Regions from separate parts of the Kribbella sp. NPDC023972 genome, predicted to be linked through region 1. Evidence: riboswitches for the same ligand, from Rfam matches in the RefSeq annotation. Region 1 holds a riboswitch; the other holds the start of a gene.

Region 1 (3,406 bases):
TGTCGGGTTCCGCGGACCGACGGCGTGCGCCGCGGCCGGGATCACCTACCGTCAGCTCGACTACTGGGCCCGCACCGGCCTGGTCGCGCCGTCGGTGCGCCCGGCGACCGGTTCGGGCACGCAACGGTTGTACGGTTTCCGTGACGTACTGTTGCTGAAGGTGATCAAGCGGCTGCTCGACGCCGGGATCTCACTGCAACAGATCCGGACCGCGATCGCCCATCTGAGCAAGCGCGGGATCGACGACCTGACCCAGATCACCCTGATGAGCGACGGCGCCTCGGTCTACATGTGCACCTCGCCGGACGAGGTGATCGACCTGCTGGCCGGCGGCCAGGGCGTGTTCGGTATCGCGCTCGGCGGCGTCTGGCGCGAGGTCGAGGGCTCGCTGTCCGAGCTGCCCACCGAGCGTGCCGACGGTCACGACGACGACCACCACGCCAACGACGAGCTCGCCGCCCGCCGTCGCGCTCGCATGACCGGCTGACTCCTTCCAGAACACCGTGCGCCCACTCACCGCCGAAACACTGCGCGGTGTGTGGGCGACTTTGTTGCTGCCGCTCAACGCCGACGACTCCATCGACTACCGCCGGCTGGAGGCCCAGGCGGCCACGCTGGCCGTCACCGAACTGGACGGCCTGTACGCCCACGGCACGGCGGGGGAGTTCCAGACCCTGACCGAGGACGAGTTCGACCGGATCAACGAGGTGCTGGCGGCCACCGGCAAGCAGTTCCAGATCGGCGCGAGTCATCCGTCCGCCCAACTGCAGTTGGACCGGGTACGACGAGCAGCCGCACTCGACCCGGGTGCGATCCAGGTGATCGTCCCGGACTGGCTCCCGCTGAGTGAACAAGAGGTCCTGGACTTTCTCCGGCGTACGGCAGACGCGGCCGGTGACGTCCCGCTCGTGCTCTACAACCCACCGCATGCGAAGACCACCGTCGGTCCTCACCTGTTGAGCTCCCTGGCCGCCGCGGTGCCGAGCTTGATCGGACTCAAGGCCGCCGGTGGCGGTAAGGCATGGTTCGACGAGGCAACGAAATCCCGGTTGTCGATCTTCGTGCCCGGTCACTTCCTCGCCAGCATGTCGCTACTCGGCGCACACGGCAGCTACTCCAACGTCGCGGCGCTGTCGCCCAACGGCGCGGTTTCGCACGCTCACGATCTGGACGTCGAGCGCCGGATCGGTGAGTTCTTCGCCCAGCACGTCGTACCGCTGCAGAAGGCCGGGCTGTCCAACCCGGCGCTGGACAAGTTCCTGGCCGCGGTCGGTGGCTGGGCCGACGTCGGCACCCGGGTTCGCTGGCCGATGACGTCGGCCACCGCCGAGCAGGTCGCGGCGGCGAGGCCGGTCGCGCGGCGGCTGCTGCCCGAACTGTTCGGGGATTCCTGGTAGCCTCGGACACGCCGTACACAGCATTCGGGAGAGACCCGTTGACCCGGGCGCCGAAGGGGCAATTCCTCCCCGGAACCTCTCAGGCCACAGGACCGAGTGCCACAGGCGACTCTGGAGCGCGCACCGGGCGTGACAGAGGGGGAGGCCACCGGCAGCATTGTCAGCAACGGAGCCTCTAGTGAATGACACCCCACAGGTCTCGGCCGCCTTCGCCGACCGCCACATCGGACCGCGCCCGGACGAGGTCGCGCGGATGGTCCAGCTGCTCGGGTACGACGACGTCGACGCGCTGGTGGACGCCGCTGTCCCCGCGTCGATCCGGTCCGCCGAGGCGCTCCGGCTGCCCGACCCGGCCTCCGAGGTCGACGCGCTGCACGAGCTGCGCCAGCTGGCCGCCCGGAACAACGTGGCCACCTCGATGATCGGCCAGGGGTACTACGGCACCTTCACCCCGTCCGTCATCGTCCGCCGTCTGGTCGAGAACCCGGCCTGGTACACGGCCTACACGCCGTACCAGCCGGAGATCTCCCAGGGCCGGCTCCAGGCGCTGCTGAACTTCCAGACCGTCGTGTCGGACCTGACCGGTCTGCCGACCGCGAACGCGTCGCTGCTCGACGAGGGCACCGCGGCCGCCGAGGCGATGACGCTGGCGCACCGGTCGAACAAGAAGAGCAAGTCAGACCGCTTCCTGGTCGACGCCGACTGCTTCGCGCAGACCATCGCGGTCGTCCAGACCAGGGCCGAGGCACTCGGGATCGAGGTCGTGGTCGCCGACACCACCGACGGCCTGCCCGAGGGTGACTTCTTCGGCTTCCTGGTGCAGTACCCGGGCTCCGGCGGTGTGGTTCGCGATCTCAAGCCGCTGATCGCCGCCGCGCACGAGCGCGACACCCTGGTCGCGGTCGCGTCGGACCTGCTCGCCCTGACGTTGCTCGAGGCACCGGGTGAGGCCGGCGCCGACATCGTGATCGGGTCGTCCCAGCGCTTCGGCGTACCGCTGTTCTACGGCGGTCCGCACGCCGGCTTCATGTCCGTCCGCACCGGTCTCGAGCGGTCGTTGCCGGGTCGCCTGGTCGGCGTCTCGATCGACGCCAACGGCTCCCCGGCGTACCGGCTCGCGCTGCAGACCCGTGAGCAGCACATCCGCCGGGACAAGGCGACCTCGAACATCTGTACGGCGCAGGTCCTGCTGGCCGTGGTCGCGTCGATGTACGCGGTCTACCACGGGCCGGACGGCCTGAAGGCGATCGCCGAACGCGTCCACGACTACGCCGGCAAGCTGGCCGCCTCGCTGCGGGCCGGCGGTGTCGAGGTGGTCCACGACAACTTCTTCGACACCGTGCTCGCCCGCGTCCCCGGCCGTGCCGCGGACGTGGTCGACGCCGCCCGCCAGAACGGGATCTGGCTCCGCCTCGTCGACGCCGACCACGTCGGCATCTCCTGCGACGAGAAGACCGACGCACACGCTCTCCGCTCGGTCTGCGACGCCTTCGACCTCAAGTACGACGGCGGGCTCGAGACGGCCGCGCTGCCCGAGGCGGTACGGCGTACGTCGGACTACCTGACCCACCCGGTGTTCAACACGCACCGGTCCGAGACGGCGATGCTGCGGTACCTGCGCAAGCTGTCCGACTACGACTACGCGCTGGACCGCGGCATGATCCCGCTCGGCTCGTGCACGATGAAGCTGAACGCGACCACCGAGATGGAGCCGGTCACCTGGCCGGAGTTCGCCGACCTGCACCCGTTCGCACCGATCGAGGACGCGGCCGGCTACGTGAAGCTGATCGGTCAGCTGGAGCGCTGGCTGGCCGAGGTGACCGGCTACGCGAAGGTGTCGATCCAGCCGAACGCGGGCTCGCAGGGTGAGCTGGCCGGCCTGCTCGCGATCCGCGGCTACCACCGGGCCAACGGCGACGAGGACCGCAACGTCTGCCTGATCCCGGCCAGCGCGCACGGCACCAACGCGGCCTCCGCGGTGATGGCGGGCATGAAGGTGGTCGTTGTCA
Region 2 (3,406 bases), on a different contig from region 1:
GCTGTGGTCGACCACGCTCTCCAGGACCATCGCACGGATCCGGTTCGGGTATGTCTCGGCGTACTGGCCGCCGAGCAGCGTCCCGTATGAGCTGCCGTGGAACGAGATCCTCGGCTCGCCGAGTGCGGCGCGGATCGCGTCCACGTCCCGCACGGTCTGCCAGGTGTCGAGGTGGTCGAACACCGGGCCGGTGTTCTCCCGGCAGTCCGCGGCCAGCTCACGGTTGTAGTGGATCGTCGCGGTGAACTCGGCCTGCTTCTTGATGATCGGTGACGGCTGCCTGGCCAGCAGCGCGGCCGAGCACTTCACCGGGTTGCTGCGGGCGATGCCACGTGGGTCGAAGCTGACGACGTCGAACCGGTCCTGCAGCGTCTGGCTGAAGCGGCTCATCCCGGTCTTGACCCGGTCGACGCCGGAGTCACCGGGACCGCCCGGCCCCCACACCAGGACGCCGACGCGGTCGCCCTTCGTCGTACGACGAGCGATGGCGAGGCCGAAGGTGGGACCGTTCGGGTTCCGCCAGTCGACCGGGACCTGCAGGGTCGCGCACTGCGAGCCTGCGACCACCTCGGGCTTGTCATTGCCCTCCGGCTTGCAGTCGGCCCACTGGATCGTCGGGGTGGTCTGTGCCGCCGACACCGGGAGCGTCGTGAGCCCGGCGGTCGCGACACCCAGCGCCAGACCGCAAGCGAGGGCGCGTTGTCTGAACTTCATACGGGAGATCTCCTGTCTGGAAAGCTCCTCCGATCCTCGGCAATCGCTTGCTCGGCCACATCGGGGACGACCCCTCGCCCGACCCCGGCCGGGTCTTGGGGGACTTGTTAGGGTCTGTCGCTGATGACAGAGATGACGAGTGGCAAGCACGCGGTGTGGTTCCGGTGGGTGGCGATCGCGGAGGCGGTCTCGTGGACCGGACTGCTGATCGGCATGTTGTTCAAGTACGTGCTGTCCGACAACGAGCTCGGTGTGAAGGTCTTCGGCCCGATCCACGGCGGCATCTTCATCGTCTACGTGCTCACCGTGCTGGTGGTGCGCGGGCCGCTGCGCTGGTCCTGGCCGGTCACGCTGGCCGCGCTGGCGGCAAGCGTTCCCCCGTTGTTCACCTGGTTCTTCGAGATCTGGGCGGTGCGGACCGGCCGGATTGACGCCGGCCGGCGGGTCGCCGTACCGTCACGCACGTCAGTCAACTCAACAGCCGCATGAACCCGTGCGGGAGAGTCCCGGGCACGACCCGGGCGCCGTAGGAGCAACTCTCCCCAAGAATCTCTCAGGCACCTTCACCGTACGGGCGAGGCACCTCTGGAAGACTTAGGCCCTATCCGGTCTGACAGAGCGGGGAGGACACCAAACGGTCAACGGCGACCGGAAGGAACCTCCACACGATGGCGATCAGCGTCTTCGACCTGTTCAGTATCGGGATCGGCCCGTCGAGCTCGCACACCGTGGGCCCGATGCGCGCGGCCCGCACGTTCGCACTCGGCCTGGCCACCGACGGCCTGCTCGCCCGGACGGCGACGGTCCAGGCGCAACTGTTCGGCTCACTCGGTGCGACCGGTCACGGGCACGGCAGCAACAAGGCCGTCCTGCTCGGGCTCGAGGGTGCGGACCCCGAGACCGTGGTCACCCATTCCGTCGACGCGCGGGTCGAGACGATCCGCGAGCGTGGCCGGCTGTCGCTCGCCGGGGTGCGAGAGATCCGCTTCGACGAGAACACCGACCTGGTGATGCACCGGCGCAAGGCGTTGCCCTACCACCCCAACGGGATGACGTTCGCGGCCCGTACGGCGGATGGCGACGTACTGCGGGAACGCACGTACTACTCGGTCGGCGGCGGATTCGTGGTCGACGAGGACGCGGCCGCCGGGGACCGGATCGTGCCGGACACGACGCCGTTGAAGTACCCGTTCACAACCGGTGCCGAGTTGCTGGACCGGTGTCGCGAGTCGCAGCTGTCGATCAGCGAGGTAATGCTGGCGAACGAGCTGGCCTGGCGGACCGAGGACGAGATCCGCGACGGGCTGCTGCGGATCTGGCAGGTGATGCAGGACTGTGTGCGCGAGGGCTGCGAGACCGAGGGGATCTTGCCGGGCGGTCTGAAGGTGCCACGGCGGGCGCACGCGCTGCACACCCGGTTGAGCGCGGACCCGTGGTCGGTCGATCCGCTCAAGGTGATGGACTGGGTCAACCTGTTCGCGCTTGCGGTGAACGAGCAGAACGCGTCCGGCGGCCGGATCGTCACCGCGCCGACGAACGGTGCCGCGGGCATCATTCCCGCCGTGCTCCATTACTACCGTCGGTTCGTGCCGGGGGCAACGGATGACGGTGCCGTCCGGTTCCTGCTGACCGCCGGCGCGATCGGCGTGCTCTACAAGGAGAACGCCTCGATCTCCGGTGCCGAGGTCGGCTGCCAGGGGGAGGTCGGCTCGGCCTGCTCGATGGCGGCGGCCGGCCTGTGCGAGGTCCTCGGCGGTACGCCGGAACAGGTCGAGAACGCGGCCGAGATCGCGATGGAGCACAATCTCGGCCTGACCTGCGACCCGGTCGGCGGACTGGTGCAGATCCCGTGTATCGAACGCAACGCGATGGCGTCGGTGAAGGCGATCAACGCGGCCCGGATGGCGATGCACGGCGACGGTGTGCACGTCGTCACCCTGGACAAGGTGATCAAGACGATGCGCGAGACCGGCGCCGACATGAAGATCAAGTACAAGGAGACGTCACGCGGCGGCCTGGCCGTCAACGTCATCGAGTGCTGAGCAGTCCTGGGTCCTCTACGTGGGCGTTGTGTCCGAGACCCGGGTAGGTCACGACCTGATCGTGCAGGGTACGGAGCTCGTCGTCGGTGTTCATCGGGTCGCGCTCGCCGCGGGCGAGGACGACCTCGGCCTTGCTCTCCGCGATCAGGTCGGGCATGTCGGGGGCGCCGACGCCGAAGGTGCCGGGGTCCATGGCGAGTCGCCAGCGCCCGTCGGCCTCGGCCAAGCCATGCTCGACCACCGGATCGCACGGGTCGGCGAGTCCTTGCAGGCCGGAGACCTTGAGGAAGCGCGCGGCCGCGTCCTCTCGAGTGTCGAACCACGCGATCGGCTTCCGCGCCAAGGCTGCGGCTCTGCCCAGGTCGTCCTGGGACCAGGTGACCTTCACACTGAGGGCGACCACGCGATTCACCTCGATGCCGTAGCGGCCGCTGGCAAGTTCGAGCGCGATCACCCCGCCGAGTGAATGGCCCACGATCACGACGTCACGCCGTACCGGAAGAGTCTCGGCGATCGCGGCGGCCATCGAGGCGAAGGTGTACGCCGGTAGCGCGGCGGCCGAGCCGTGTCCGGGCAGGTCGGGGGCGAACCGCGGTTGCGGCCAGGCATCCCAGACCCGGCCGTTGGCCCCCAGTCCGTGCAGCAGCACC

Evidence for each region. A riboswitch is a leader RNA that binds a small molecule or an ion and turns the genes downstream of it on or off. The one in region 1 is predicted to bind glycine.
Region 2: linked by a shared signal. The riboswitch ahead of AB0F43_RS26570 (L-serine ammonia-lyase) and the one ahead of gcvP (aminomethyl-transferring glycine dehydrogenase) in region 1 are both predicted to bind glycine.

Annotation. Positions count from the first base shown of each region.
Region 1 is NZ_JBEZZH010000001.1:100,220-103,625, reverse strand. Features, by position in the region: gene AB0F43_RS00445 (MerR family transcriptional regulator) at 1-487, shown strand, start outside; gene AB0F43_RS00440 (dihydrodipicolinate synthase family protein) at 537-1,397, shown strand; glycine riboswitch at 1,413-1,502, shown strand; gene gcvP (aminomethyl-transferring glycine dehydrogenase) at 1,576-3,406, shown strand, end outside.
Region 2 is NZ_JBEZZH010000007.1:79,607-83,012, reverse strand. Features, by position in the region: gene AB0F43_RS26580 (alpha/beta fold hydrolase) at 1-714, opposite strand, end outside; gene AB0F43_RS26575 (DUF3817 domain-containing protein) at 838-1,203, shown strand; glycine riboswitch at 1,201-1,293, shown strand; gene AB0F43_RS26570 (L-serine ammonia-lyase) at 1,383-2,756, shown strand; gene AB0F43_RS26565 (alpha/beta hydrolase) at 2,743-3,406, opposite strand, start outside.